3 regions of the Streptomyces sp. WG7 genome follow, and region 2 is predicted to be linked to each of the others. Evidence: riboswitches for the same ligand, from Rfam matches in the RefSeq annotation. Region 2 holds a riboswitch; each other region holds the start of a gene.
What was found. A riboswitch is a leader RNA that binds a small molecule or an ion and turns the genes downstream of it on or off. The one in region 2 is predicted to bind cyclic di-AMP.
Positions count from the first base shown of each region.

Region 1: it holds a riboswitch for cyclic di-AMP, as region 2 does, so the genes downstream of both, ACP4J0_RS07795 (M23 family metallopeptidase) here and ACP4J0_RS00445 (transglycosylase family protein) in region 2, are expected to answer to the same signal.
Region 3: it holds a riboswitch for cyclic di-AMP, as region 2 does, so the genes downstream of both, ACP4J0_RS31025 (M23 family metallopeptidase) here and ACP4J0_RS00445 (transglycosylase family protein) in region 2, are expected to answer to the same signal.

Region 1 covers NZ_JBNGGE010000005.1:74,680-84,916, forward strand. The annotation lists gene ACP4J0_RS07780 (DNA gyrase/topoisomerase IV subunit A) at 1-2,411, opposite strand, end outside; gene ACP4J0_RS07785 (M16 family metallopeptidase) at 2,745-4,127, shown strand; gene ACP4J0_RS07790 (M16 family metallopeptidase) at 4,124-5,512, shown strand; cyclic di-AMP (ydaO/yuaA leader) riboswitch at 5,703-5,867, shown strand; gene ACP4J0_RS07795 (M23 family metallopeptidase) at 5,880-6,644, shown strand; gene ACP4J0_RS07800 (GntR family transcriptional regulator) at 6,845-7,540, shown strand; gene ACP4J0_RS07805 (HPr family phosphocarrier protein) at 7,780-8,061, opposite strand; gene ACP4J0_RS07810 (GNAT family N-acetyltransferase) at 8,259-10,237, shown strand, end outside.
Region 2 covers NZ_JBNGGE010000001.1:99,070-109,306, forward strand. The annotation lists gene ACP4J0_RS00435 (FtsB family cell division protein) at 1-398, opposite strand, end outside; gene eno (phosphopyruvate hydratase) at 496-1,776, opposite strand; gene ACP4J0_RS00445 (transglycosylase family protein) at 2,153-2,896, opposite strand; cyclic di-AMP (ydaO/yuaA leader) riboswitch at 2,900-3,066, opposite strand; gene ACP4J0_RS00450 (transglycosylase family protein) at 3,250-4,323, opposite strand; gene ACP4J0_RS00455 (cytochrome P450 family protein) at 4,469-5,869, opposite strand; gene ACP4J0_RS00460 (nucleoside triphosphate pyrophosphohydrolase) at 5,953-6,948, opposite strand; gene ACP4J0_RS00465 (SurA N-terminal domain-containing protein) at 7,089-7,736, opposite strand; gene pkaE (serine/threonine protein kinase PkaE) at 7,935-9,425, opposite strand; gene ACP4J0_RS00475 (hypothetical protein) at 9,464-10,192, opposite strand.
Region 3 covers NZ_JBNGGE010000044.1:40,955-51,191, forward strand. The annotation lists gene ACP4J0_RS30980 (hypothetical protein) at 1-22, shown strand, start outside; gene ACP4J0_RS30985 (hypothetical protein) at 28-483, opposite strand; gene ACP4J0_RS30990 (hypothetical protein) at 617-1,552, opposite strand; gene ACP4J0_RS30995 (alpha/beta hydrolase) at 1,549-3,378, opposite strand; gene ACP4J0_RS31000 (hypothetical protein) at 3,388-3,831, opposite strand; gene ACP4J0_RS31005 (hypothetical protein) at 4,251-4,379, shown strand; gene ACP4J0_RS31010 (dihydrofolate reductase family protein) at 4,496-5,626, shown strand; tRNA gene ACP4J0_RS31015 (tRNA-Met) at 5,705-5,778, shown strand; gene ACP4J0_RS31020 (PP2C family protein-serine/threonine phosphatase) at 5,991-7,181, shown strand; cyclic di-AMP (ydaO/yuaA leader) riboswitch at 7,425-7,582, shown strand; gene ACP4J0_RS31025 (M23 family metallopeptidase) at 7,594-8,631, shown strand; gene ACP4J0_RS31030 (aldo/keto reductase) at 8,771-9,715, shown strand; gene ACP4J0_RS31035 (PrsW family intramembrane metalloprotease) at 9,848-10,237, opposite strand, start outside.

The DNA of each region.
Region 1 (10,237 bases), on a different contig from region 2:
CCCGAGCCGTCGCGGCGCGGGTCGATCTCCGGGAGCTGAGCCGGGGAACCGTTCTTCTGCGCGGCGAGCGCCGGGGTGGCACCCGCCCAGGCGAAGGCCAGGCAGTCCTCGCCCTTCAGGAACCGCTGGCAGCGCACACCCCCCGTGGCGCGGCCCTTGCGCGGGTACTGGTCGAAGGGGGTGAGTTTCGCCGTGGTCTGGACGGAGTCGTCCAGAGTGCCGCGCGAACCGGCGATCGTGAAGACGACCGCCTTCGCGGCCGGGTCCACCGCCGTGAAGGAGATGACCCTGGCACCGTCGGTGAGCTTGATGCCCGCCACACCGCCCGCGGGACGGCCCTGCGGGCGGACCTGCGAGGCCTGGTAGCGCAGCAACTGCGCGTCGTCCGTGATGAAGACCAGGTCCTCGTCGCCGGTGCGCAGCTCGGCACCGCCGACGATCCGGTCGCCCTCCTTGAGGCTGATGACCTCCAACTCGTCCTTGTGGGACGGGTAGTCGGGCACCACACGCTTGACGACACCCTGTTCCGTACCGAGCGCCAGGCCGGGGGAGGACTCGTCCAGCGTGGTCAGACAGATGACCGTCTCGTCGTCCTCCAGGGTCACGAACTCCGCGAGCGGAGCGCCACCCGAGAGGTTCGGCGTCGGCAGGGGCTCGGGGAGCTGGGGGAGGTCCACGACGTTCACCCGCAGCAGACGCCCCGCGGACGTCACCACGCCCACCTCGCCGCGCGCCGTGGCAGGCACCGCCGAGACGATCAGGTCGTGCTTGACCCGCTTGGCCCCCGCCTCCGTGACGAGCGGCTCGTCGTTCGCGGTGCGGGCCAGCAGGCCCGTGGAGGACAGCAGCACCCGGCACGGGTCGTCCGCCACCTGGAGCGGCACGGCGGCGACCGGGGCGCCGCTCGACTCCAGCAGTGTCGTACGGCGGTCGGTGCCGAACTTCTTGGCGACCGCGGCCAGTTCGGTGGAGACCAGCTTGCGCAGCTCCGCGTCGGAGTCGAGGATCCGGGTCAGCTCCTCGATCTCCGCGTTCAGCCGGTCCTGCTCGGACTCCAGCTCGATGCGGTCGAACTTGGTGAGCCGCCGCAGCGGCGTGTCCAGGATGTACTGGGTCTGGACGTCGCTCAGCGAGAAGCGCTCCATCAGGCGCTGCTTGGCCTGTGCGGAGTTCTCACTGGAGCGGATGAGGCGGATGACCTCGTCGATGTCGACCAGGGCGGTGAGCAGGCCCTCGACCAGGTGCAGACGGTCGCGGCGCTTGGCGCGGCGGTACTCGCTGCGGCGCCGCACGACGTTGAAGCGGTGGTCGAGATAGACCTCCAGCAGTTCCTTGAGGCCCAGGGTGAGGGGCTGGCCGTCCACCAGGGCGACGTTGTTGATGCCGAAGGACTCCTCCATCGGCGTCAGCTTGTAGAGCTGCTCCAGGACCGCCTCCGGCACGAAGCCGTTCTTGATCTCGATGACCAGGCGCAGTCCGTGCTCGCGGTCGGTGAGGTCCTTGACGTCGGCGATGCCCTGGAGCTTCTTCGAGCCGACCAGGTCCTTGATCTTGGCGATCACCTTCTCCGGGCCGACCGCGAAGGGCAGCTCGGTCACGACGAGACCCTTGCGGCGGGCCGTCACCGTGTCCACGGCGACCGTCGCCCGGATCTTGAACGTGCCGCGGCCCGTCTCGTAGGCGTCCCGGATGCCGGGCAGACCGACGATCCGGCCGCCGGTGGGCAGGTCGGGGCCCGGAACGTGCTTCATCAGGGCTTCGAGGTCGGCGTTCGGGTACCGGATGAGGTGCCGGGCGGCCGCGATGACCTCGCGCAGATTGTGCGGCGGCATGTTCGTGGCCATGCCGACCGCGATGCCCGAGGCGCCGTTGACCAGCAGGTTCGGGAAGGCGGCGGGCAGTGCCACCGGCTCCTGCTCCTGGCCGTCGTAGTTCGGGCCGAAGTCGACGGTGTCCTCGTCGATGGACTCCGTCATCAGGCTGGTGGCCTCGGCCATCCGGCACTCGGTGTACCGCATGGCGGCCGGCGGGTCGTCGTTGCCCAGCGAGCCGAAGTTGCCGTGGCCGTCCACCAGGGGGACGCGCATCGAGAAAGGCTGGGCCATGCGCACCAGGGCGTCGTAGATCGACGCGTCGCCGTGCGGGTGCAGCTTGCCCATGACCTCGCCGACGACGCGGGCGCACTTCACGTAGCCACGCTCGGGCCGCAGGCCCATCTCGTTCATCTGGTAGACGATGCGGCGGTGCACCGGCTTGAGGCCGTCGCGGGCGTCCGGCAGCGCACGGGAGTAGATGACCGAGTACGCGTACTCGAGGAAGGAGCCCTGCATCTCGTCGACGACGTCGATGTCGAGGATCTTCTCCTCGTACGAGTCGTCGGGCGGCGGGGTCTTCGTACTACGGCGGGCCATCGCTGCCGGCTCCTTGCTGAAGCGTGAACGGTGATCTGACGCGGTCCATTGTGGACCGCGGCACTGACAGCGACCGACCAGGACCCGTCACGGGCTGCCCGGCCCGGCGCTGCCCGCAGGGTACGCCCTCGTGCCGCGCCCCCGCCCCCGCCGGGTCGCCGACCCCGTTCTCGCTCTCGGCGTACGAGGTCCGGGAACTCCACGGGCGGCCCGCACGCTTGCATACAGTGGCAGGATCGGAAGGATCGGCGGAATTCCGCAGTTCCGCCCAATGATCCACCAAGTGTTTCACCAAGTGATTCCGCCAAGGATTTCGCGATCGAAGGGACGTACATGCCCATGGGTCACACGGCCACAGCCCAGGCAGGCTCCGGCGGCCTGACAGCGACCGAGCACCGCCTGGCCAACGGCCTGCGCGTGGTGCTCTCCGAGGACCACCTGACCCCGGTCGCGGCGGTGTGCCTCTGGTACGACGTCGGCTCCCGCCACGAAGTCAAGGGGCGTACCGGCCTGGCTCACCTTTTCGAGCACCTCATGTTCCAGGGTTCCGCCCAGGTCAAGGGCAACGGCCACTTCGAGCTGGTGCAGGGCGCCGGCGGCTCGCTCAACGGCACCACCAGCTTCGAGCGGACCAACTACTTCGAGACCATGCCCGCCCACCAGCTGGAGCTCGCTCTGTGGCTGGAGGCCGACCGCATGGGCTCCCTGCTGGCCGCCCTGGACGACGAGTCGATGGAGAACCAGCGTGACGTCGTCAAGAACGAGCGCCGCCAGCGCTACGACAACGTGCCCTACGGCACGGCCTTCGAGAAGCTGACCGCCCTCGCCTACCCGGAGGGCCACCCCTACCACCACACGCCGATCGGCTCGATGGCCGACCTGGACGCGGCGACGCTGGAGGACGCGCGCGCGTTCTTCCGCACCTACTACGCGCCGAACAACGCGGTGCTGTCGGTCGTCGGCGACATCGACCCCGAGCAGACGCTCGCCTGGATCGAGAAGTACTTCGGTTCCATCGCCTCGCACGACGGCAAGCAGGCCCCCCGGGACGGCTCGCTGCCGGATGTCATGGGCGGGCAGCTGCGCGAGATCGTCGAGGAGGAGGTCCCGGCCCGCGCCCTGATGGCGGCCTACCGCCTGCCGGAGGACGGCACGCGCGCGTGCGACGCGGCCGACGTGGCTCTCACCGTCCTGGGCGGCGGCGAGTCGTCCCGCCTGTACAACCGGCTGGTGCGCCGCGACCGCACGGCCGTCGCCGCCGGGTTCGGTCTGCTGCGGCTCGCCGGAGCACCCTCCCTGGGGTGGCTGGACGTGAAGACGTCCGGTGACGTCGAGGTGCCGGTCATCGAGTCCGCCATCGACGAGGAGCTCGCCCGGTTCGCGGAGGAGGGGCCCACGCCGGAGGAGATGGAGCGCGCCCAGGCCCAGTTGGAGCGCGAGTGGCTGGACCGCCTGGGTACGGTCGCGGGCCGCGCCGACGAACTGTGCCGGTACGCCGTCCTGTTCGGCGACCCGCAGCTCGCCCTCACCGCCGTGCAGCGGGTGCTCGAGGTGACGGCAGAGGAGGTCCAGGAGGTCGCCAAGGCACGCCTGCGTCCCGACAACCGCGCGGTGCTCGTCTACGAGCCCACGGCCCCCGCCGACGCCGACGACAACGCCGACGACAACGACGCCGACACGAACGCCACCGACGAGAACGAGGAGGCGGCCAAGTGACCGAGCTCGCCACCATGGAATTCCACCCTCAGCCGCAGGCCGGCGAGCCCAAGCCGTGGGCGTTCCCGGCCCCGGAGCGCGGCAGCCTCGACAACGGCCTGACGGTGCTGCGCTGCCACCGCCCCGGCCAGCAGGTCGTCGCTGTCGAGATCAATCTGGACGCACCCCTCGACGCCGAACCGGCCGGCCTCGACGGCCTCGCCACGATCATGGCGCGCGCCTTCTCCGAGGGCACCGACAAGCACTCCGCCGAGGAGTTCGCCGCCGAGCTGGAGCGCTGCGGCGCCACCCTCGACGCACACGCCGACCACCCCGGCGTCCGGCTGAGCCTGGAGGTGCCCGTCTCGCGCCTCGCCAAGGCCCTCGGCCTGGTCGCCGACGCCCTCCGGGCGCCCGCGTTCGCGGACAGCGAAGTCGAGCGGCTGGTCCGCAACCGGCTCGACGAGATTCCGCACGAGCTGGCCAACCCGGCACGCCGCGCGGCCAAGGAGCTCTACAAGGAGCTGTTCCCGGCCGGGACGCGCATGTCGCGCCCGCGTCAGGGCACCGAGGAGACGGTCGCGAGCATCGACTCCGCGGCCGTACGCGCCTTCTACGAGAAGCACGTCCGGCCCGCCACGGCCACCGCGGTGGTCGTCGGCGACCTCACCGGCGTCGACCTCGACGCGCTGCTCGGTGACACGCTGGGCGCGTGGACCGGCTCCGCCGCCGAGCCGCGTCCCGTGCCGCCGGTGACCGCCGACGACAGGGGCCGGGTCGTCATCGTGGACCGCCCCGGAGCCGTCCAGACGCAGCTGCTGATCGGTCGCACCGGCTCCGACCGGCACGACCGCGTGTGGCCCGCCCAGGTGCTCGGCGCCTACTGCCTCGGCGGCACCCTCACCTCGCGCCTGGACCGCGTCCTGCGCGAGGAGAAGGGCTACACCTACGGCGTGCGGTCGTTCGCACAGGTCCTGCGTTCCGCGCCCGACGGCACGGGCGCCGCCCTGCTGGCCATCAGCGGCTCCGTCGACACCCCCAACACCGGTCCCGCGCTGGAGGACCTGTGGACGGTGCTGCGGAAGGTCGCGGAGGGCGGGCTCACCGACGCCGAGCGCGACGTCGCCGTGCAGAACCTGGTCGGTGTGGCGCCGCTGAAGTACGAGACGGCTGCGGCCGTGGCGAGCACGCTGGCCGACCAGGTCGAACAGCACCTGCCGGACGACTACCAGGCCACGCTCTACCGCCAACTGGCCGCCACGGGAACCGTGGAGGCCACGGCGGCGGTCGTGAACGCCTTCCCGGTGGACCGTCTGGTGACGGTCCTCGTCGGCGACGCGGCGCAGATCAAGGAGCCCGTCGAGGCCCTCGGCATCGGTGAAGTGACCGTCGTGGCGGCCGAGTAGCGGCACGCGCGCGTGGCGGCCCTGGTGACCACAGTGTCACCAGGGCCGCCTTTTGTCCGAATTGAGGGGCTGACTGACCGTCTGCCCTGTGGCGTGCGCTACAAAAGGCCGGTTGCGTTTGAGGATTGAAGACACCCCGTTTAGCGTCGTCCGGGCTGTTCGTCAGGCAGTGCGCCGCACCCGCGGCACCGGACAGCCATCGCCGAGTCCCCGTACGGCGCGAGCCAGGGGAGCCGGGGACCCATCGCAGTCCCTGGGGTGAATCGGACGCCCGCGCGTGAAGCGAGGGGGTCCGTAGGAGACCTTCCTGCTCCGAACCCGTCAGCTAACCCGGTAGGCGAGAGGGAAGGAAAGGACCAGCCTCCACATGGCGTTCACGCGCGCCACCGGCAAGCATCGCCGTCCCAGCCGGATGCATCGCACCACCGCCCACGCGGCGGGCGTCGCGGCCCTCGCCACCACCGGTGTCGTCGGCACCCTCGCCGCTCCGGCGCTCGCCGCCGAGTCCGAGGCGGAGCAGAGCGGACTCACCCCGGTCGTCACCATCGGCGACGCCGTAGCCGACGAGATCGACGCCCAGGCCACCGCGCAGAAGCGGGCCGCGCTGGACGCCGCCGCCCGTGAGGCGGCCCAGGAGGCCGCACGCGAGCGGGCCGTCGAGGCGGCCGAGGAGGCACGCGAGGCCAAGGAGCGCGCCGCGCGCGAGGCGGAGCGCGAGCGCCTCAACACCTTCGTGTCGCCGATCACCGCCTCCTACGTCTCCACCGCCTACCAGGCCGGCAGCTCCCTGTGGTCCTCGGGCAGCCACACCGGCATCGACTTCCACGCCGCGAGCGGCACCTCCGTGCACGCGGTCGGTGTCGGCACCGTCGTCGAGGCCGGCTGGGGCGGGGCGTACGGCAACCAGGTCGTGATCAGGATGCACGACGGCACGTACACGCAGTACGGCCACCTGTCCTCCATCGCCGTCTCGGTCGGCCAGGCGGTCGCCGCCGGTCACCAGATCGGCCTCTCCGGCGCCACCGGCAACGTCACCGGAGCCCACCTGCACTTCGAGGCCCGTACGAGCCCCGAGTACGGCTCGGACATGGACCCCGTCGCCTATCTCCGCTCCCACGGTGTGAACGTCTGACGACGGACGGTACGGCACTCGAACGCCCCGGCTCCCGAGCCGGGGCGTTCGCATTTCCGTGGGTGATCCAGGCGTCGCCGCTGTCCAAAAAATGTCCATGAAATCCGCCCCGCCGTCGGAATATCCGCCCGACTGGCCTAGAGTCACTGCTCACGCGTCAATCGTCGACGTTTTCTTGGGGATCAAGGCGGAGGTCGGGCATGCGTATTCCGGCGCACTCGGTGTGCACGGCGATCCGGGACGACATCGTCGCCGGCGTCCACGGGCGCGGCAGCCGGCTCACCGAGGAACTGCTCGCCCGCCGTTACGGAGTCTCCCGCGTCCCGGTCCGTGAGGCCCTGCGCACGCTGGAGGCCGAGGGCTTCGTGGTGACCCGGCGGCATGCGGGCGCGTGCGTGGCGGAACCCGGCGAACAGGAGGCCGCCGACCTGTTGGAGGCCCGTACGCTCCTCGAACCCCTCGGCGCCTCCCGGGCCGCCCGGCGCCGTACCGAGGCCCACCTCAAGGTGCTGCGCGGACTGGTCAGGCTGGGGCAGGAGCGGGCCAGGCAGGGCAACAGCGAGGATCTGCGTTCCCTGGGCGGCTGGTTCCACGACACCCTCGCCCAGGCCGCGGGCAGCCCCTCCCTGGCGGCGTTGCTGACCCAGTTGCGCCACAAGATCGCTTGGATGTACACCGTGGACGCGCCGGCCGGACCCGTGGAGTACTGGGCGGAGCACGGTGCGATCGCCGACGCGGTGGCCCGGGGCGACAGCGAGCGCGCGCGGGCGCTCATGATGCTGCACACCGAGCGGTCGACGCCGGGATACCGGCTGCGATTCGCTTCCGACGGCGAACGGACAAGGCGTGTGAGGAAATCGCAACGTGCCGTAAACACGTCGAGCCTGCGGGCTTAACGCGAGGGCCGTATACAAGAGAGGGTAAGAGTAATTCGAGGAGTCTTTTTTGCTGCCCGGCTGCCCGGTTGCCCGACTTTCTGGCTTCTCGACTTTCTGACTTCTCGACTTCCTGGCCTACCGACGCCCCGGAATGCCCGGATGCCCGCAGAAGAGCGAAGCCGAAAGAAATCAAAAGGCCCGCCCGGTGGTCCGGGCGGGCCTTTCAATGCTGCTGTCCGTCAGACGGTTCAGACGGCTCAGACGGTCTCGGGAAGCTCCTCGAGCCCTTCGGAGACCAGCTTCGCCAGCCGCTCCAGGGCGGCGTCCGCGCCCTCGGCGTCGGAGGCGAGGACGATCTCCTCGCCGCCCTGGGCGCCGAGGCCGAGGACGGCCAGCATGGAGGCCGCGTTGACGGGGGAACCGTCGGCCTTGGCGATCGTCACCGGGACGCCTGTGGCCGTGGCGGCTCGGACGAAGATGGAGGCGGGGCGGGCGTGGAGGCCCTCGGCCCAGCCGACGTTGACGCGGCGCTCAGCCATGTGATGCTGCCCTTCAGGTATTCAGGGGTTCATGTTGTCTAGACCAGTCTTGTCTAGACCAGTTTCCCACATCGTGAAGCGTGCCCGGACGGCTGTGTGCCGCCCGTGTGGTCGTCGGACCGCGGCCTCGGTCCGAGCTTCCGTCCTCCACAGACTGCCTCGCGCCGTTGTCGTACGCGAGCCGTACTCTGGGGCCCATGCAGACCTCGTCGGACCGGCACGAGTACCCCGCCCATTGGGAGGCCGACGTGGTGCTGCGCGACGGCGGCACCGCGCGCGTCCGCCCCATCACCGTTGATGACGCCGAGCGCCTGGTCAGCTTCTACGAGCAGGTCTCCGACGAGTCGAAGTACTACCGCTTCTTCGCGCCGTACCCTCGCCTGTCCGCCAAGGACGTCCACCGCTTCACGCACCACGACTTTGTGGACCGGGTGGGACTCGCGGCCACCATCGGCGGCGAGTTCATCGCCACCGTACGCTACGACCGGATCGGCGCCGGTGGAACACCCGCGACGTCCCACCCCTCGCCCACCACCGCCCTTGCCGGAGGGCGCTTCGCGCCCGCCCCTCCCGTCTCCGACGAGGCCGAGGTCGCCTTTCTCGTCCAGGACGCCCACCAGGGGCGCGGCGTCGCCTCCGCGCTGCTGGAACACATCGCCGCCGTCGCCCGTGAGCGCGGCATCCGCCGCTTCGCCGCCGAGGTGCTGCCCGCCAACACCAAGATGATCAAGGTGTTCATGGACGCCGGGTACACCCAGAAGCGGAGTTTCGAGGACGGCGTGGTCCGCCTGGAGTTCGGCCTCGAACCCACCGACCGCTCGCTCGCCGTGCAGTACGCGCGCGAGCACCGCGCGGAGGCGCGTTCCGTTCAGCGGCTGCTGCAGCCCGGGTCGGTGGCGGTCATCGGCACCGGCCGCACACCCGGAGGCGTCGGCCGCAGCATCCTCGGCAACATCCGGGACGCGGGCTACACGGGGTCGCTGTACGCCGTGAACAAGGCGTTCCCCCAGGGCGGCACGGAACTGGACGGGGTCCCGGCGCGCCGCTCGGTGCGCGACATCGACGGCCCCGTCGACCTGGCCGTCGTCACCGTGCCCGCCGAGCACGTCCCCGAGGTGGTCACCGAGTGCGGCGAGCACGGGGTGCAGGGTCTCGTCGTGATCTCCGCCGGATACGCCGACAGCGGCCCCGAAGGACGCGAACGCCAGCGCGCACTCGTGCGGCACGCGCGCACGTACGGCATGCGGATCATCGGGCCCAACGCCTTCGGGATCATCAACACGTCCCCGGACGTGCGGCTCAACGCCTCCCTCGCCCCCGAGATGCCCCGCACCGGACGGATCGGCCTGTTCGCCCAGTCCGGTGCCATCGGCATCGCCCTGCTGTCCCGGCTGCACCGGCGCGGCGGCGGGGTCACCGGCGTCACCGGCGTGTCGAGCTTCGTCTCGTCCGGCAACCGGGCCGACGTCTCCGGCAACGACGTCCTTCAGTACTGGTACGACGACCCGGAGACGGACGTCGCGCTGATGTACCTGGAGTCCATCGGCAACCCGCGCAAGTTCACCCGCCTGGCACGGCGGACGGCGGCCGTCAAACCGCTGGTCGTGGTGCAGGGCGCCCGGCACGGGGGTGTGGCGCCCCAGGGGCACGCCGTACGGGCGACACGGCTGCCGCACGCGACGGTCTCCGCGCTGCTGAGGCAGGCCGGCGTGATCCGGGTCGACACGATCACCGACCTGGTCGACGCGGGTCTGCTCCTCGCCCGCCAGCCGCTGCCCGCCGGACCGAGGGTGGCGATCCTCGGGAACTCGGAATCACTGGGGCTGCTGACGTACGACGCCTGCCTCTCCGAGGGGCTGCGGCCGCACCCTCCCCTGGACCTGACCACGGCAGCCTCGGCCGGCGACTTCCACGAGGCCCTGTCCCGGGCCCTGGCCGACGACACGTGCGACGCGGTGGTGGTGACCGCCATCCCGACGGTGGGGGAGGGGCAGGCGGGAGACGCGGCGCTGGCGGAGGCCCTCCGCTCGGCGGCGGCCGGGGTGCCCGCCAAGCCGGTCCTCGTGGTCCACGTGGAGCTGGGCGGCCTGGCGGAGGCCCTGTCCGCGGCGACGAGCACGGCGCCGCAGGCGGTTCCGCCCGGCGGGCCGCGGGCCGCCTCGTCCGACGGGCGGGA
Region 2 (10,237 bases):
GCGCGGGCCTTCCTGGCCGCGTCCGGGTCGACGACGACGAACCCGGTCTCCCCCGGCATCACGTAGTGCAGCCGCAGCCGGATCTGCTGCTCGGCGTAGGCGTCGTCCTGCCAGCGTGCCTTGAGGTCGCGCAGTTCCTCGACCCGGTCCCGGGTCTCCTGCTGCTCCCGCCGCAGATCGGCGATCTCGGCACGCTGGGCGACGTACTGCCGTATCGGATAGGCGAGCGCCACGACGAGCGAGCAGAGCACCATCGCGAGCAGCGCGGCCCGGCCGGTCAGCCGGGAGCGGCGGGCCTGGCGCTTGGTCTGCGAGCGGTAGACCCGGGCCGCGGTCTGCTCCCCGATGATCCGGATCCTGGTCGCGGTGGAGAAACGGTCCCGGTCCTTCACGGCCATCCTGGTCTCCGCCTCCCGTGCACACGCGTACGTCCCCGCACACGGTACGGGACCGGGTACGGGGACGTACGTACGACGCTGCCTCTCGGGGCCGCGGTCAGCCCTTGAAGCGCGGGAACGCGCTGCGGCCGGCGTACACCGCGGCGTCGTCGAGGATCTCCTCGATGCGCAGCAGCTGGTTGTACTTGGCGACGCGCTCGGAGCGGGCCGGGGCGCCGGTCTTGATCTGGCCGCAGTTGGTGGCGACGGCCAGGTCGGCGATGGTGACGTCCTCGGTCTCGCCGGAACGGTGGGACATCATGCACTTGAAGCCGTTGCGCTGGGCCAGCTCGACGGCGTCCAGGGTCTCGGTCAGCGAACCGATCTGGTTGACCTTGACCAGCAGGGCGTTGGCGGCGCTCTCCTCGATGCCGCGGGCCAGGCGCTCCGGGTTGGTGACGAACAGGTCGTCGCCGACGATCTGGACCTTGTCGCCGAGCTTGCCGGTGAGGATCTTCCAGCCGTCCCAGTCGTCCTCGAACAGCGGGTCCTCGATGGAGACCAGCGGGTACGCCTCGACCAGCTCGGCGTAGTACTCGGTCATCTCGGCGGCCGTGCGCTCCTTGCCCTCGAAGGTGTAGGAGCCGTCCTTGTAGAACTCGGACGCGGCGACGTCGAGCGCGAGGGCGATCTGCTCGCCGGGGGTGTAGCCGGCTTCCTTGATGGCCTCGAGGATGAGGTCGAGGGCCTCGCGGTTGGAGCCGAGGTTCGGGGCGAAGCCGCCCTCGTCGCCGAGGCCGGTGGCCAGGCCCTTGCTCTTCAGGACCTTCTTCAGGGTGTGGTAGACCTCGGCGCCCCAGCGCAGGGCCTCGGAGAAGGACTCCGCGCCGATCGGGGCGATCATGAACTCCTGGATGTCCACGTTGGAGTCGGCGTGCGAGCCGCCGTTCAGGATGTTCATCATCGGCACCGGCAGCAGGTGCGCGTTGGGGCCGCCCAGGTAGCGGAAGAGCGGCAGGTCGCTGGCCTCGGAGGCGGCGTGGGCGACGGCGAGCGAGACGCCGAGGATGGCGTTGGCGCCGAGCGAGCCCTTGTTGTCGGTGGCGTCCAGGTCGAACATCGCCTGGTCGATCAGGCGCTGCTCGGTGGCGTCGTAGCCGACGAGCTCCGGGCCGATCTGCTCGATGACGGCCAGGACGGCCTTCTCGACGCCCTTGCCCAGGTAACGGTTGGAGTCGCCGTCACGGAGTTCGATGGCCTCGAAGGCGCCGGTGGAGGCGCCGGACGGAACGGCGGCACGACCCGTGCTGCCGTCGTCGAGGCCGACCTCGACCTCGACCGTGGGGTTGCCTCGGGAGTCCAGGATTTCCCGGGCTACGACGACGTCGATGGACGGCACGAGCATCTCCTTCTTCAATGTGACGCTTCGGTGTGACGCGCGGGTCCACAGGACCGCAGCGGCTCTGCGGGACCGAGCCTAACCGGCTCCGGGCGATCGGCCAGCCGATGGCCCACCCGCTGGACAGAACCGAGAGTAAATTGTTTCCGAACGGAACAAAGACGTTTCCGCAAACCCGGCCGGATTCGGGGGCGGGAACGGAGCCGGGATCAGGGCGGGAACGGAGCCGGGATCAGGGCGGGAACGGGGTGCGGGATCAGGGCGGGAACGGGGTGCGGGGTCAGGGTGGAACGGGGTGCGGGGTCAGGGCATGAAAATCCCGCTCCGGCGCGTACGGGGGAACACGCGCCGGAGCGGGAGCAAGGGGAGCTGCTGCCTACTTCAGGTGCAGCTGCTGGCCCGGGTAGATCAGGTCGGCGTCGTCGACGATGTCGTCGTTCAGCTTGAACAGCTCGGCCCAGCCGCCCTCGACGTCGTGCTCCTCGGCGATCGAGCTGAGGGTGTCGCCCGTGACCACCTTGTACTCGCCGTCGCCCTTCTCGACCTTCTTGCCGGTCGGGGTGGTGACGGTCTTCTCGGCGGCCGGACGCTCGGCGGAGCGGGAGGCCTTCTGCTCGGCGGAGCGGTCGGCGCCGGAGCCGCTGCCCTGGCTCTGCGCGCTCTCGGAGCTGCCGGAGTCCTGGGAGGAGCCGGAGCCCTGGGAGGAGCCGCTGTCCTGGCTCTCACCGGAGCCGCCGCCGGTGTACGCGGCGTTCGACAGGCCGGTGCCGCAGACCGGCCAGGCGCCCTTGCCCTGGCCCGCGAGCACCTTCTCGGCGATCTCGATCTGCTGCGCCTTGCTGGCCTGGTCCGCGGTCGCGGCGTACTGCGTGCCGCCGTAGCCGGCCCAGGTGGAGGCGGAGAACTGCAGGCCGCCGTAGTAGCCGTTGCCGGTGTTGATGGACCAGTTGCCGCCGGACTCGCACTGGGCGACGGCGTCCCACTCGGACGCGGTGGCGGCGGAGGCGTTGCCGGCCGCCATCAGCGGGGCGGCGACGGCGGCACCGGTGACACCGGCGACGGCGATGACACGGGTGGCCTTGGACGGACGGCGGTGCTTGCCCTTGCCGGAAAACAGCATGGTTGATCCCCTCACCGACGCCTGCGAGGTGAGCTGTCGGGTTCGGGCCGGTTGAGTTGCCCGGCCGGGTTCCTCGCGGAACTCGGCTCCACCCCTAGCCGCTCCGGTTCAACTGCCCGGTGCGGCACTTACCTTGGGTCCCCCGCTCCTGCCTTCGGCGCTTGACGCGACGACTGTTCCCGGACGGCCGCTGGCAGGATTCGGCGTTGCGGCAGCCGGGGCCCGCGATGACGGGCGGTCATGACCGTAGTCACGCGCTCCGCGGATTTACAAAGACGATCACGGCTTCTGAGACCTATCTCTCACGAGATCCAAAACGGACATACGATCTCTAACCGTGACGCGAACTCCCCCTACTTTTCGCCCGATTCGCCCGTGACCGTGAGCGTCTGACCGGGCAGGATGTGGTCGGGGTCGGCGCCGACGACCTCCTTGTTGCCGGCGTAGAGCGAACGCCAGCCGCCGTCCAGCTCAAGAGAGTCGGCGATGCCCCAGAGGCTGTCGCCGGAACGCACGGTGTACGAGCCGTCCACGGCCTGGCGCGCGTCACCCTCACCGCGCGAGGCGTGCCGCCCCGACGACTCGCCCGTACGACCGTCCACCGCCCCCTCGTCGGCACTGCCGCCCCGGTGCCGGCCCGCGCCGGACTCCTCCGTGTCGGTGAGGGCCGAAGAGCCGTCATTCCGCCCCGGCTTGTCCGATTCGCCGGCTTCCTGGGAGGGCGTGGGTGAAGCGCCGGTGTTCTGCGGTTCGCCGCTCTCCGTGGACCCGGAGCCGGGGGACGTGTCGGACTTGGTCGAATCGTCCCCGCTGTCCGACGAAGGGTCAGCGGAGGGCGAGGAGGGCGAGGAAGGGGACGCGGGAGAGGAAGGAGCCGAAGGGGACGCCTCGGACGTGGGATCCGCCGGCTCCGTCGAACCGGACGAGCCGGACGAGCCGGTCGAGCCGGACGCACCGGAGAGTCCGGGAAGGCCCGACGGCTCTTTCGAGGTGTCCGATCCCTCCGACGAGCCGTCACCCGCCGTACCCGAGCCACCGCCGGCGGACGCCGAGCCGTCGCCCAGGCCCGCGAGCAGACCGCACGTCGGCCAGGCGGCGATGCCCTGGTCCGCGTGTATCTTCTCGGCGACTCTCACCTGCTGGGAGCGACTGGCCTGGTCGGCGCTGGGCGCGTACTCCAGGCCGCCGTACTGCTCCCAGGCGTCCTGGGACAGCTGCAGGCCGCCGTAGTACCCGTTGCCACTGTTCTGGCTCCAGGCGCCGCCGGTCTCGCACTCGGCGACCCGGTCCCAGCTCGCCCCGTCGGCCGCGTGGGCGCCGGTGGCGCCGAGGAGCGGGATCGCGATGGCGGAGCCGGTCACTCCGGCGGCGACGACCAGGGCGGGAGCCTGGCGGGGGCGGCGGTGACGACCGTTCCCGGAGAGCATGCGACGACCTTTCACGAGACAACGGGGACCGCGCGACGGGTGGTGCTCGGGGCGCCACGCTGATTCGTGAACGTATAGGCAGATGATCGCTTGTCACAAGTTCATGCCGCGCAGATCACGTGAAGATCACAGAGTTGAGCGCGTGTCACCTTTGCGTCGACGGCGGGCCGTCGTCGGCCGACGACGACGCGACCGGCGTGAACGAGACGGGCAAGGTGCGCAAACCGCGCATGATGAGTCCGCCGCGCCAGCGCAGTTCGGCCGGGTCGGCGGCGAGGCGCAGGTCCGGGAGGCGGGTGAGGAGCGTGCCGATCGCGGTCTGCCCCTCCAGCCGGGCGAGCGGGGCGCCGAGGCAGTAGTGGATGCCGTGGCCGTACCCGAGGTGCTGGCTGTCCCGGCGGGAGAGGTCCAGGGTGTCCGGGTCCGCGAACCGCTGCGGGTCCCGGTCGGCGGCGGCGAGGACGACGAGGACGGGGTCGCCGGCCGCGATCTCCTGCCCGCCGATGGTGAGCGGCCGGGTGGCGAAGCGCCAGGTGGCCAGCTCCACGGGACCGTCGTACCGCAGGAGTTCCTCGACGCCCGTCTCCAGCAGGCCGCGCTCGCCCGCGGCGAGGGACGTCTGCAGGCGGGCCCGCTGTTCGGGGTGGGTGAGCAGGGCGTGCACTCCGTTGCCCACCAGGTTGACGGTGGTCTCGAAACCGGCGAAGAGCAGGATGAAGGCCATCGCCGCGGCCTCGTTCTCGGTGAGGTGCTCGCCGTGGTCGGAGGCGCGGATGAGCCCGGAGATGAGGTCCTCGCCGGGGCCGGGTTCGGCCGGCAGGGCCGCGCGCTTGCGGTGGATGAGGTCGGCGAGATAGCCCCGCATCTTCTTCACCGACCGGGCGACCCCGCCCCGTGGCCCGCCGCCGTGACGGATCATCATGCCCGCCCACTCCCGGAAGTCGTCCTGGTCCTCGCGGGGTACGCCGAGCAGGTCGCAGATGGCGTAGATGGGCAGCGGGAAGGCGAACTCGTGGATCAGGTCGGCGGAACCCGTGCCGGCGAACCGGTCGATGAGGTCGTCGGCGAGCTCCTGCACCCGGGGTGCGAACTCGGCGACCCTGCGGGGCGTGAACGCCTTGCTGACCAGCCGCCGCAGCCGGGTGTGGTCCGGCGGGTCGATGTTCAGCAGATGGGTCATGAGCTCGGCTTTCCGCTCCCCCGGAATGCCGGTCTTGCCCTTGGCGTGCGCGGGCTCGTCGTGGTGCGCCGGGTTCTTGGACAGCCGCGGGTCGGCGAGGGCCTGCTTGGCGTCGGCGTACCGGGTGACCAGCCAGGCCTCCACTCCGCTGGGCAGCCGGGTGCGGTGCACGGGGGCGTGCTCGCGCAGCCAGGCGTAGGCGGGGTAGGGGTCGCTGGCGAACTCCCAGGTGAAGAGCTCGGGGGTGGGGCCGTCGGGCGCGGGGTCGCCCGACGTGGGGCCGTCGGGCGTGGAGTGGCCCGGCGTGGGGCGGTCGGGCGTGGGATGGCCCGGCGTGGGGCGGTCGGGTGTGGGGTGGTCGGTCACCCCTTGACCGTATCCGGGGGGCCGGAGGTGTTCCGGGCGCCGGTGTGCCTTCGGCCGCGGGCCCTGGATACTCGCCCTCGGTCTCAGTCCCCGGCGGCCTCCGCCACCCGGATCGCGTCCCGGTACGCCCGTGCCGCCGCTCTCAGGGCCGCCTCGGGGTCCGTGCCGCCGGCCTCGGCGCGTGCGGCCAGGGCGAGGAGTTCGTAGCCGATGCCCTCGCCGGTGGGGAGGGGGACCGGGAGGCCCGCGGTGCGGACGCGGGAGGCGAGCTTGGCCGCGAGGGCGAGGCCGGGCTGACCGAGCGGGACGCCCTCGGTGACCGAGGTGCGCTGCTTCTCGGCCGCCTTGGTGCGCAGCCAGTGCTCCCTGACCTCCTCGGGGGTGGAGGCCGTCTCGTCGCCGAAGACGTGCGGGTGGCGGTGGATCAGTTTGGCGACGATGGTGCCGGCCACGTCGTCGATGGAGAACGGGGCGTCGGGGTCGTCCTCGGCGATGCGGGCGTGGAAGACGACCTGGAGGAGTACGTCGCCCAGTTCCTCGCGGAGTTCCTCGCGGTCGCCGTCCTCGATCGCCTCGACGAGTTCGTACGCCTCCTCGATGGCGTACTTGGCCAGGCCCTTGTGGGTGCGTTCGGACGACCAGGGGCATTCGAGGCGGATGCGGTCCATGACCTGGACGAGGTCGAGCAGGCGCGCACCCGGAAGGTCGTAGGAGGCGGGGAGCAGCTCGAGGTCCGGCATGCGGACGCGGCCCGATCCGGCGAGGCGGGCCAGTCCGTCGGTGAGGGCGGGGTCGCCCTCACCGGTCGCCACGACCACCACCGTGCGACCGCCGGCGCAGGCGGCGACCAGTTCCTCGGCGGTCGGGGCCGCCTCGTCGACCCGTATGCCCGCCTCGCGCAGGTACGGCAGCTGCGGGTGCGTCGCGTCGGCGCACAGCACGCGGTCGGCGGTGCGCAGGGCCTGCCAGGCGGGCCAGGAGAGCAGGCCGGGGGCGACGCGATGGCTGGTGGTGAGGAGGACGACGCGGCCCGGGTCGGGGGAGGTGCCGGGGGTGGTGTCGGCGGCGGTTGCGTTCACCCTCAGAACGTAACGCACGCGGCCGACAGCCCCATGAGTTGTCCACAGGGCCGTTGTCCACAGGGCCGTCGTCCGCAGTTTCCACAGCCTGGCCGGTGGCCCGCAGGGCCCGTGCCGTCCCGGCAGGGCCCGCAGGGCCGTTATGCCGTCTGCCGCGTCTGCGCCGCCGTGATCTCCCGCACCCACGGCACCTCGGTGTCGACGCGGCTGCTCTTCTGGACGTCCCAGGCGCCGTAGCGCGGGTTGAGGTCGACGTCGAGCTTCTTGGACGCCTCGGACAGGGCCTGCCAGAACTCGGGCCGACTGGTGTCGGTCCCGAGGCTCTCGGCGAGCTTCTGCGCCTCCAGCTGGATGCGCAGGTTGTCGTCGAGACGGCCGGGGGCGACGCCGTACTGCTGCAGCCAGGCGGTCTCCAGCTGCTTGGCACCGCCGGCCTGCTCCTCGAGGCCGCCGCGCATCTGCTGGACGTCCTTGCGTGTGACGGTCACGCCCGCGTCCTGGGCGGCGCGGTGCAGGACCTGGTCGAGGACCATGCTGTGCAGGGTGTCGCGGGCGAGGCCGCCGGTGCGTGCGAGGACCTGCTCATACTGGGCGTCGTCCGGGACGGCGGCCCGCTGGGCCTCGCGCACCTCGTCGACGCGGTTCTCCAGCTGGGCGACGGTGATCCGCTGGTCGCCGACGACGGCCGCCGCGCCCTGATGCGCGTCGTTGCCGCAGGCGGTGAGCAGGGGCGCTGCGGCGGCGATCGCCGTGGTGAGGAGGAGCGCGGTGCGACGACGGCGGTGCAAGGAAACCTCCCGTTGGAGATTGCAACAACAGGTACGGCGCACGGCGCTTCCCACCAGGGGTGGTGATCGGGCGACGGGCGGGCGCACAAAGTCTTGCGGTGATCGATGGTAGGCAGTGGCCGGGCTCCGGCCAACCCATTCGACCAACGATTCACGAGGACTTCGGGCACCGCCGCGCCGTCCCCGGGGTGGCGGTCGTCAGCCGCGTACCTGGCCGAGCCACTGGAGGGTGCGCCGGATCTCGGCCGCGAGCGGGTGGCCGGGTCCGTGGACGCGCTCCACGTCGTGCAGCAGCCGGGCCAGCGTCTCGTGGGCGGCGGCGCGGTCGCCGAGGGCGAGGAGCAGGTGGCCGATGCGGCGGCGGACGTCGTGGGCGAGGTCGGGGTCACCGGCGACGTACTGGTTCTCGTAGTACGGCAGCAGCGCCCGGTACTCGGCGAGGGCCGCCGCCGGTTCGCCGAGCTGCTCCAGGCACTGGGCGGCGTCGTGGCGGTGGCGCAGGGACTGCGGGTCGGACTGGCCGGCCTCGGCGGCGCGTTCGTCGGCGAGGCGGCGCAGTTCGGGCAGGGCGCGCCGGTACTGGCCGTCGTCCATGAGGGTGGCCGCGTACTGCTTGCGCAGGGTGCGCACGACCGGGGAGCGTTCGCCGTGCTGTTCGGCGGCGGCGGGCAGGATCGCGCCGAGGATGTCGACGGCCTGGGTGATGCGGCCCTCGCCGAGGAGGCGTTTGACGTCGTCGACGGCGCGGGCGACGTCCGGTTTCCCGGCTTCGGCGGCGGGCGGCACGGGGGCCGGCCGGGGCGCGGGGGTGCGCGCACGGTCCGGCCAGGGGGCGTGCGGGCGTACGAAGGGGCGGGTGGGGTCGAGGGGACCGCCGGTGGGCATGCCGCGCGCGGGCAGCAGCAGCGCCAGGTGCTCGTAGACCTCCTGGGCGGAGGCGGGCCGGTGCTGCGGGTCCTTGGCGAGCAGGCGCAGGACCAGGGCTTCGAGCGCCTCGGGGACCTCGGGGCGGATGCGGCGCACGGGCAGCGGCGGTTCGTACAGGTGCCGGTGGAGGACACCGAGGGCGGTGGAGCCGGCGAACGGGACATCGCCGCTGAGCAGTTCGTGCATGAGTACGCCGAGGGCGTACAGGTCGGTGTACGGGCCGACCGCGCCGCCCATGGCCTGCTCGGGCGCCATGTAGGCGGGCGAGCCGATGGGGGTGCCGGTGTGGGTGAGGCGGGTGGTGTCGGCGTCCATGACGGAGGCGACGCCGAGGTCGAGGACGGTGACGGTGCCGTCCTGCTTCACCATCACGTTGCGCGGCTTGAGGTCGCGGTGGACGATCGGCACGGCGTGCACCGCGCTGAGGACGGCGCACAGCTGGGCCGCGACGGCGACCGCCCACTGCCAGGGGTACGGGTCGTGCTCGGCGAGGTGGTCGGAGAGGTCCGCGCCGTCGACGAACTGCATGACGAGGAACAGCTCCTCGCCCTCGCTGCCCGCGTCGTGCACCGTGACCAGGCCGGGGTGGTCGACCTGTGCGGTCACCCGGCACTCGCGCACGAACCGGCGGCGCAGTTCGTCGGCCTCCTGGCCGGCCACCTTGTCGGGGCGCAGAAGCTTCACCGCGACGCGCCGGTCGAGCCGCCGGTCGTACGCCGTCCAGACCTGGCCCATGCCGCCCTGCCCGATGAGCGTGGACAGCTCGTACCGGTCGGCGACGACCCGCCCCGTCGCCACGGTCACCGTCCGCCCTGGCTGTCGCCGTTGCCGTCGTGCTTGCGCAGGTAGTCGCTGAGCTCGTCGAGCTCGGCGCGGACCTGGTCGATGCGGGCCGGGGTGGGGGCGGGGGGCTGGGGCGGCGGGGTGGGAGCGGGGTGCTGGGGCGGCGGGGCGGGAGCGGGGTGCTGGGGCACGGACGTCTGGGTCACCTGAGCCTCGGGCATCGGCGCGTGGGGCATCGGCGCGTGAGGCATCGGCGTATGGGGCATCGGCGTATGGGGTGCTGGGAACCCGGGGTGCGCGGGGCGGTTGGCCGGGGGCTGCGGTACGAGCGTGGGCGCGTACGGTCCCGCGGGGTGCGTCTGGCCGTAGGGCGCGGCGAACGGGTGACGCGGCGGCGCGTAGCCGCTGAACTGCCGTGGTGCGGCGTGCAGGCGTATGTCGACGACGAGGAAGTACGCGCTGGCCGCCGCTCCGATCAGCAGGAGGGCGACCATGGCGACGTCCGTGCGGGGGTCGCTCTCCGGCAGCTCACCGACCACGGCGAGGCAGCCGATGGACACCGGCAGGCTCAGCCAGGCCACGGCCCAGTCGAGCCCGCGGCCGCGCAGCACGGCGATCCGGAACAGCGGGACGCAGGCGAGCAGACCGCACGTCAGAAAACCGGCGGCGGCGAACAGCACGCGCAGGGTGATGACGGTGGCCGCGCCGCGTGACGGCGGCGGCCCGGCGGCGCTGTTGCCGTACATGACTGCTCCTGGACGATGGTGCCTACGTGCCGAACGGACGAACGG
Region 3 (10,237 bases), on a different contig from region 2:
GACGCCGTCCGGCGGGCGCTGATGCCGTCAATCCTCCTTGGCCGTCGCACTGGGACCGCTGCGGAAGCAATCGGAAACGACAGTGACTTCGATCATGGACGAGCTCCCGGGCGCTTCGATCCACAACCGGATGTCGGTGGACATATGTCCGTCGGGTGAGTCGGCGACGATCTGGGGAAGCTGGGCCTGACTGCTGTCGGGACCGTCCTTGACGATCTCCCACCCCTTCGAGGGCAGTGCCTTTCGCAGACTTCCCATAGCCTCCCTGAGTTTTTCGTCCCGGACGTCGTAAATGCTCCACGGGTGGCGCATCCGATGTACGTTCTCTTCGGGGGCGTAGTCCGAGCATGGAGTGGGAAGGGCGCCTGAATTAGTCACCTTGCCGTTCGCCCCTATGATGTCGAGGATCTCGCTAGATGCGTGCTCGACGTTTTCCTTGACGGCTTGCTCGTTGCGGATATCGGCCTTCTTCTCATCGCTCACCTGTGAGCACCCTCCCGCGAGGATAGCTGTCGAAGTCATCAGGGCAATCGCCGCGTACGCCTTATTCAAGAGTCGCCCATTCCAGTTCAACCCTATGGCGCGCACCGTGCCGTTCGGCCGCCGCGGCCCTGAGCTAGACCGCGGTCTCGGGTACCGCACCGGCCGTCACCGCAATGCGTACAACGCCGTTGGTGGACGGGGACACTTGGACGATGCTCCCGTCCCTGGGATTACGGGCGGCAATCGATAGGCCCGCAGCCCCTGATGAGACGCGCATGGTCCATCCTGCGGTCTCGAAGAAGTCCCGGGCACGTGCCATCGCCAGGGCGGTCTCCTCTGTCGTGAGCGGTCGCGTCGACCAGGAGTGATGCGAGTACGTGTCCCTGCCGTCTTGGTAAGTGCCGATACCCTCGCCGTCCCGGGCTGAGGCGTGGGGTACTCGAAGCGCGTCGTAGAGGCGGCTGGAGTGCTCCAGCACACGGCGCTCTGCCTGTTCGTCGGTGATGGTCCGGAAGGAGGCAGAGTCGGCAGAGGCGGTGCTGTCGTCGGCGAAGCACGGTGAGGTCACACTGATGGACGCCAATCCTTCCCCCTCCGCCCGGTCCACGACCCCAGTGAGGGCGGTCATCCAGAAGTCGTCGGGCACCGTGCGCATGCTGACGGACGGGAAAGGGTCGGACCAGTCGGCATCCGAACCCTGGAACTTGTATCCGCGCTCCACCCAGGCGTCTCGAGCCTGGCGCACCAGCTTCTTCGCTGCGTCATCCGGCACATCGGTCAGCTGGTACGTGATGCGGACTTGCACGCGCTCGCCGGGGGTGTGGTCGTCGGCCAGACAGGGACCGACTGGCCGCAATCCGGTCCGCTTGAGCGTCGGCTGGGGCGACATGATATCCACGGCTTGGTGGATGACTTCTTCCGCGCGCTGGGTTGCCTGCTGCTCGTCCAATGCGACCTGTTTCGATGGTGTCCTGCTGCTCGTGTTTCCGGTCTGTCCCGATCCGCATGCTGTCGTCCCGATCGCCATGATCAGTGCAGCGATGACAAACTTCGTCTGGGACTGTCTCACGGAGCTCCTCCAGTCACGATTCTCGCCATGTGATTCAGTGAGTTTCCCTCCCAATACTGAGAGTGAGCGGGCATTAAACCGTCCGAGCCCGGCAGCATCCCCTCAGCCACTGGAAATACTCGTCCGCCGAACTCATCGGATATCGGGTCGTTCCCGTACATGATCGAGTGGTCATCGAAGAGTCGCATGTACGCGTTCGGATTCAGCGGCGCCAGAGTGCCGGCTGGTGGCGGGGCCAGGTTCACCAGGTCGTTCTGGGCGGTGGCCGCGAAAACGCGGTCAGCTCCGATGTTGAGTTCTTTGGCGTGGTCGACACCCACCCCGGGGCTGCCCACCAGGATCGCATTGTCCACAGGCAGGTCGGGGTGGTCCCGCATGGTCTCCCCGGCTACCAGGGTGCCGTAACTGTGGCCAAGAACAGTTGAGTTCACGCTGCCGTTGTGAACGGTGTCGATGCCGGTCAGGAAGTTACTCAACGGTTCGCGGGCGTTGTCGGCGTACTTGGAGTCGGTCGCATCACTGAGGAGGCCCTGCGGCGCGTCGTAACCGAGCCACATGATGGATGCTGTGCTGTGGGCGAGATCGGTCGAGCTCGCTCGGTCCTGGAGCACTTCTGCGCGGTTGATGTCGCCGTCGATGCTGCTCAGCTTGGAGCCAGTCCCGGGAACGTACGTCACGACGTTGTCCGCGGTGTCGGGGTTGCCGACGGAGACGATGACGCGGCCGTTGTTCTTGTCGTCGAAGCCCAGCAGATAGGGGCGGGTGCTCTCGTCCACGTAGGTGTCGAAACGGCTCTGGATCGCATCCATGCCGTCGAGGGGGTCCTGCAGTTCCTTGCGCTTCTTCTCCCACTCACGCCATTCCTCGGTGGGAACCTTTGCCGTCCATCGCTCACCGGTCTGGGCGTTGATGATCTCGCGCTCGACGTAGGCCGGTTTGGGTTCCTTCGCCATCCAGGAATCCAGGTCGGTCTGCGCGACACCACGAGCCTCGGCAAGTACGGTCCGATTCGCCTCGTCGCGCACAGTGGCAGGAAGCCCATCCATCCAGCCGATTGAGTCGGGATGCACAGAGATGTAGGCAGCTTGCTGCTCTTCGGTAAGGCCGTGCCACCACTTGGCATTCTCCTCGGGCGTCCCCTGCTTGGGTGGCTCCCTGAACGAGTCCAGGTAGTCGCCTGCTCCCTTGAGGACACCAGCGGTGTCTTCCTTCACGTCGATCCAGTCCGCGCCGGAGACGGTGAGGTCGTCGTCCGCCTTCAGCGCCCGCAGTTTCGGTGCCCATTTCTCGTCGGCTTCCGTCGCCTCCTTGAGGGCGGTGGCGATGAGGTCGGCACAGTCCTGAGCGAGGCGGTGATTGGGGTTCGGGTCCAAGTTGGCCGCCTGTCGGCCGACGGCGGAGGCTGTGCCGTCCGTCAGGCCGCTCACCGTGCCGCCCGCCGGGGTTTTGCCGTCCCCGCCTTTGTCGCCTCCCGGCGGGTAGGAGACCGAGCCGTCGGCGTTCACGGTGAGTCCGGCCGCCTTGGCGCCGTCGAGGGCCGCGTCGAGCTTCCGTTTGGCCGCTTCCGTCTCGTACGAGAACGCGTCGAGCGCGGTGCTCACGAGGCCGCACTGCACCTGGATGTAGTGGAAGTTCTGGCTCAGTTCCCCCAGCTGCTTGCCTGCCGCGGTGGCTGCCTCGCCCTCTAGCTGGGTCCTCATCGCCACCTGGATCCGGTTGTCGATGGCGTCCTTGGCCGCGCTGGCCATGTCAGAGGTGCTGCGGTAACCGCCGGCCGCTTCGGAGTACTCGGTGGGCTTGAGAGCCTTGAGCGTCGCGAGATCCATGATGTGCCGTTACCGCCGCTGGCCCTGACCGCCGACAGCCGGCGTATCCGCGTAGGACAGCTCCAGTTCAACGATTTCGGCTTCGATCGACTCGTCCGTCGCCACGTGGTCGGTGCCCGCCTTCACCAGGAGGCCGGAGAGCTTTCCGCAGTGTCCGCTGACGCGTTCCACGTAGGTCGTCCAGGACTCGTGGACATCTTTCTGGGCCGCAGCGGTCAGGCAGCCGGTGTCGCTGCCGAGACCCGTCTGGCCGTCCTTGAGCTTCGCCGTCGCCTTGCTGATGTTTTCACGCAGCGAGCCGATGTCCGTACCGGCCTGTGTCCAGGCCGACCTGTTGGAGATGAGGTCGGCCTTGCCGCCAGAACGCTCTGCCGGTAACTGGTTCAGCTGCATGTGCGTACCCTGCCGCTCCGCTGCCGCGGCCTTGAGCTGCTCCCATTCGTCCCACGCCATGCGTGGCCCCTCCCCTGTCCTACGCCGCCACGCAGGTCGGAACGTATGACCGCACTGCGGTGATCGATACGGACGGTAGCTGCCTGTCACAGTCGCATCATCCGTATCGGCCACCATTCCGTCTGAGCACTCGTACTCAGACGGAATCCGGCCACCGGCCAGGCCTGCGGCGCTTCTCGTTCCTTTGAGGGAAAGGGGACGCCGGGCGGGCAATCAGCCCGCTCCGGTGACCGGCGCGCAGCGGATCTACGGTACGGGGACAAGGAAGTCCCTGTCCCTGAGCTGTGAGTACGGTCCTGCCCCGATCCCACGCGCATGAGGAGTCGACCCGACACGGCAGCGAACGAACCGCAGCACGAGCCGAGTTCAGTGACAGCCGATTCGGGAAGTCAGGGGCTGTCCATGGATAAGATCCGAATGTGCCGGAGACGTTACAAGAGGATCAGTTCGCCAAGGCGGCGAAGCGTCACTTCGAGGACGCCGACTACGTCCACCGCGACAGCCGCCTGCCGACAGCCGACCACCTCTACGGCTTCGCGGCGGAGTGAGCGGTCAAGAGCCTGCTGCTGCGCTTCACGGATGTGGAGATGGGCCCGTCCAGCAAGCCGGAGATCCCACACCCCAGCCCGCCGGAGAACGATCCCGACCGCACCCGGAGCGCCTGATGCCCTTCCCCTACGTCCTCCTCTCCGCCGCCGTCTCCCTCGACGGCTACCTGGACGACACCGGCCCCGACCGGCTCCTGCTCTCCTCCCCGGCCGACTTCGACCGGGTCGACGAGGTGCGGGCGTCCGTCGACGCGGTCCTCGTCGGGGCCGGCACGATCCGGGCGGACAATCCGCGGCTGCTGGTCAACTCGGCCGAGCGGCGGGCCGCCCGGGTCGCGGCGGGGAGGGCGGAGTACCCGCTCAAGGTGACGGTCAGCGCCACCGGGGACCTGGACCCGGCGGCGTCGTTCTGGCACACCGGCGGGGAGAAGGTGCTCCTGACCACGGACGACGGCGCCCGGCGGGCCCGCGCGGCGGGGCTCGCCGCCGACGTCGTGCCGCTCGGGCCCGAGCTCGGCTGGCGGGCGGCGCTGGAGTACCTGCACGACCGGCGGGGTGTGCGGCGGCTCATGGTCGAGGGCGGCGGGAAGGTCCACAGCCAGTTGCTCCAGCAGGAACTCGCCGACGAACTGCAGCTCGCCCTCGCCCCGCTGATCGTCGGGAACCCGGACGCCCCCCGCCTGTTCGGGCCCGGCGCCTACCAGGGCGGGCGGCTCAGGCTGGTGGAGACGCGGCGCATCGAGGACGTGGTGCTGACGCGGTACCTGCCCACCGCGCCCGGCACCGGCGACCGCGTGACCGCCTCCGACCGGCACTGGCTGGCGCTCGCCTGCGAGCTGGCCGAGCTGTGCCCGCCGTCGGGGACGGCGTTCAGCGTCGGGGTGGTCGTGGTCGCCGCCGACGGGACGGAGCTGGCGCGCGGGCACTCGCGGGAGGGCGGCGATCCCGTCGTGCACGCCGAGGAGGCCGCGCTCGCGAAGGCCGACCCCGCCGACCCGCGGCTCGCGACCGCCACCGTGTACAGCAGCCTGGAACCGTGCGCCCGCCGCGCCTCCCGGCCCGCGCCCTGCGCCCGGCTCATCCTCGACGCCGGGGTGCCCCGCGTGGTCACGGCCTGGCGGGAACCCGACACCTTCGTACCGGGGGCCGACGGCAGCGGAGTGCTCGCGGCCGGGGGCGCCGCCGTCGTCGTACTGCCGGAGTACGAGCAGCGGGCGAAGGCGCCGAACCGCCATCTGGAGGGGTAGCGGAGCGCCGCTGGAAGGGGTGCGGAGGTACGGATGTGCATTCCGCCCCCGGGATGACGTACAGTAGAGACACAACGGCGCGGGGTGGAGCAGCTCGGTAGCTCGCTGGGCTCATAACCCAGAGGTCGCAGGTTCAAATCCTGTCCCCGCTACTGAAGACCGAAGGCCGGAATCCTCAGGGATTCCGGCCTTCGGTGCGTTCTGCCCCCCCGGCGCATCGCCCAGTCACCAGTCACCAGTCACCAGTCACCCGGTCGGCCCGCACGGCTCGCCCCCCACCCCCGCTCCGGGAAACCTGGACGGAGGGACGGCAAGCGGCGCAGACGTGCGGGGTGGCGGGAGACCAGTGGTGCGGCCAGGTGACGTGGACGACGAAGGGACGTACGCCAGAGCCGGCGGCCGACTCCCCGGCGACCCCGTGCCCGACCCCGGCGTCGGTGACGGCCCGGAGCCACCCCGGCCGGACCCGGGCCGGCCGCGGGCGTGGCGGACCTCGTACGGGCGGGCCTTCGTACGCCTGCTGCCCGTACTGCTGATCGTCGTCGCCATCCTGTACGACCTCTTCACCCCGAGGTACTTCACCGCAGGCCCCCTCTACACGGCCGCGCCCCTGGTCGCCGCCCCGATCTACTCGCGGCGCGGCACGGCGCTCACCGGTGCCGCCGTCGTCGCCGCCGTCGTCGGGCTGCAACTGAGCAAGGGCGTCATCCACTACGTCGACTCCCTCACCGAACTGATCACCATCGCGACGGTCGCCGTGCTCGCCGTCCTCGTGAACGGCTTCGTCCGCCGCACCGGCGAGCGCCTCGTCTCCGTGCGCGAGATCGCCGAGGCCGCCCAGCGCGCCGTGCTGCCCGAGCCCGCCGAGCGGATCGGCGGCTTCGAGATCGCCGCCTGCTACGAGGCCGCGCAGGCCGACGCCTTCATCGGCGGCGACCTCTACGCCGTACAGGACAGCGCGCGCGGCATCCGGCTCATCGTCGGGGACGTGCGCGGCAAGGGCATGGGCGCCGTGGGCGCCGTCGCCGTCGTGATCGGCGCCTTCCGGGAGGCCGCCGAACAGGAGGCGACGCTGGAGGCGGTGGCGCAGCGGCTGGAGCGGGCGCTGGCCCGCGAGGGCTCCCGCCGGGACGGACTGGACGCCTTCGAGGGCTTCACCACCGCCGTGCTCGCCGAACTCCCGCACGGCGACGGGGTCGTCCGCATCGTCAACCGCGGCCACCCGCCGCCCCTGCTGCTGTACGCCGACGGCACCCTGCGCCCACTGCCCGCCCGGGAATCGGCGCTGCCGCTCGGCATGGGAGAGCTCGGCGTGTGGCCCGACCGTGCGGAGGAGGCCGACTTCCCCGGTGGGGCCACACTGCTGCTGTACACCGACGGAGTCTCGGAAGCCCGGGACGCCCAGGGCGAGTTCTACGACCCGCAGGCGCGGCTGGCCGGCCGCGTCTTCCGGCATCCGTCGGAACTGCTCGGCACCCTCGCCGACGACGTGCGCCGGCACTCCGGGGGCGGCATGGCCGACGACATGGCACTGCTCGCCGTACGACGGCCCTGACCGATGTCACGGCACGTGACGGACCGACCGCCCTCCGCATAACAACTGACACACCATCAGAAAGTTGTGACGCGAGGGGGAATACTGAGACGGGGTCAACTCGCCCCGCTTTGACCGCCCATGAGGCGTACGTCCCGGCCGGATTCGTTAATGATCTAGAGGAACGGCTTGGAATCCGAGCCTCGCGTCTATTAACGTTCGATAACGCAGCGCGGTCGTCCCAGCCGTCACAGAAGGCGGCTCCGTGCGCACGCGCCGAATCCCGCAAGGGAACCGGGGAACCACCACATTGGGGTGAATCGGGCGTAAGGCGCCGTGGAGACACGGCGGATATACGCGCGTAGGAGACCTTCCTGCTCCGAACCCGTCAGCTAACCCGGTAGGCGAGAAGGAAGGAAAGGAGCACGCCCACGTGGCGTCCAACCGGCCTGCCCCCGAGGCCCCGTTCGTGCCGAACCAGCACGACGCGGACACCTTCGGCTACGACGGCTACCGCACCGAAGAGGGCCCCTGGGAGGAATGGAATCCCACCGCGGAATCCATCCGACCGGTACGCGGCCGGCACCGCGTCGCCAAGCAGCGCGGCGGACTCGCCCGCAGCTCCACCGTCCTCGGCGTCGGTGTCATAGCGGCCGTCGGCGCGGGTGGCATGGCCAGCGCGCAGACCGGCAAGCCGCCGGTGTCGATCTCCATGCCGGACCTGCCGAACGTCGGCTCGCTCATCTCCGACGACGAGGAGCCGGAGCCCGAGGGTTCCGCCACCCCGCTCAGCGGCATCGGCGTGGCGGCCGCCACCGCCACCGGCACCGAGGACACCGCCGGCGCCGGTGAGACGCTGCGGGCCCGGATCATGGCGCAGGCCGAGCAGCAGCAGGCCCAGGTGGAGAGCAAGGCCGCCGCCGAAGCCGTCGCCGCAGCCGAGAAGAAGGCCGCGGAAGCCGCCGCCGAGGCGGAGAAGGAGGCCCAGGCCAAGGCCGCCGCCGCCAAGAAGAAGGCGCAGGAGGCGGCCGAGAAGAAGGCCGAGGCCGAACGGCTCGCGAAGCTGGCCAAGCAGTACACCCTGCCGACCTCGTCCTACACGATCTCCTCGAGCTTCGGTCAGGCCGGCGCCTACTGGTCCTCCGGCTACCACACCGGCCTGGACTTCGCCGCCCCCACGGGCACGCTGCTCAAGGCGGTCCACAGCGGCACCATCACGTCGGCCGGATACGACGGGTCGTACGGCTACAAGACCGTGCTGACCCTCGATGACGGAACCGAGATCTGGTACGCCCACCAGTCCTCCATCAGCGTCAGCGTCGGCCAGAAGGTCGCCACCGGCGACATCATCGGCCGCGTCGGCGCCACCGGCAACGTCACCGGCGCCCACCTCCACATGGAGGTCCACACGGCCGACGGCGGCGGTATCGACCCGATGGCGTGGCTGCAGAACAAGGGCCTCAACCCCTGAGTACCCACGCTGACCCATCCGCTCCCCGCTGATCCCCGGCGGTCCTGACGGCAACCCCCCGACGTCAGGGCTGCCGGTTTGCGGGTTCTTTGCGCCACGGCCGGAATCACATCGTCCGGTGTGTTCGTTGACGCAGGACATGACTTCTCTGCGCAAGCTCGGCTCCTCCGACCTGGAGGTCTTCCCCCTCGCCCTCGGCGGCAACGTCTTCGGCTGGACCGCCGACCGGGACCGCTCCTTCGCCGTCCTCGACGCCTACACCGCGGCCGGCGGCAACTTCCTCGACACCGCCGACTCCTACTCGGCGTGGGTCGACGGCAACACCGGCGGAGAGTCCGAGACCCTCATCGGCGAGTGGCTCGCCTCCCGCGGCAACCGCGGCGACGTCGTCCTCGCCACCAAGGTCAGCCAGCACCCCGAGTACCCGGGACTGACCGCCGCGAACATCAAGGCCGCCGCCGACGCCTCGCTGCGCCGCCTGCGCACCGACCACATCGACCTCTACTACACCCACTTCGACAAGCCCGAGGTGCCGGTGGAGGAGATCATCGGCGCGCTCGACGAGCTGGTGAGGGCGGGCAAGGTCCGGCACATCGCCGCCTCCAACATCTCCGCGGAGCGGCTCGCGGAGTCCCTGGCCTTCTCCGACCGCGAGGGCCTCGCCCGCTACGTGGCCCTCCAGCCCCACTACAACCTGGTCTCGCGCGACACGTACGAGGGCGAGCCGCGCGACCTCGCCGAGCGGGCCGGGCTGGCCGCCGTGCCGTACTACGCCCTCGCGTCCGGCTTCCTCACGGGCAAGTACCGGCCCGGTGCGGACGTCGACAGTCCTCGGGCGGGCGGCGCCGCGAAGCACCTGGAGACCGAGCGCGGCCGGCGGGTCCTCGCCGCCCTCGACGAGATCGCCGAGGCCCACGACGCTCCCGTCGCCACGGTCGCCCTGGCCTGGCTGGCCGCACAGCCGACGGTGGCCGCGCCGATCGCGTCCGCGCGCACGGTGGAGCAGCTGCCGGCGCTGCTGGGGGTGGCGGAGCTGAGCCTGACGGAGGACGAGGCCGGGAAGCTCACGGAGGCGTCGGCCTGAGGGCCGGTCGCGCCGGCGGACCGGGCGCTGTGGGCCGTAAGCACCGGGAGCTGTGGGCCGTAAGTCTGCGGGCGGGGCGTCCGATGGCCGGGCGTCCGCGGGCCGGGCGCCGTGCGACGGGCGGCTGCGGGCTTACGGCCGGTAGGGGTCGGGCGGGGCGTACGGGTGGTGCGGGCTGGAAGGGGCGTAGGGGTTGCTCGGGGAGTATGCGGCCGGTGCGGGGTACGGTGCCGGGGCCGCCGCGGGACGGCCGGGGCCGTACGGCCCGTACGCGTACGGCCAGGCCGGTACCGCCACCGGCACGGGTGGCGCGGTGGCCCGCGCCGCGTAGTCCAGCGCCGGTCGGGCCACGTCGCGCCGGTGCCACAGGGCGTCGAGCAGTTCCCGCTCCCGCAGGGTGAAGTCGGCGCCCGCCGTGCCCCGGCGCCCCCGCTGCCGGAGGAACGCCAGCGAGGTCGCGTACGCCTCGTACCGTGCCACCGCCCGCGCCGCCTCCTTCCCGCCGTGCCGGTGTGCGTGCTG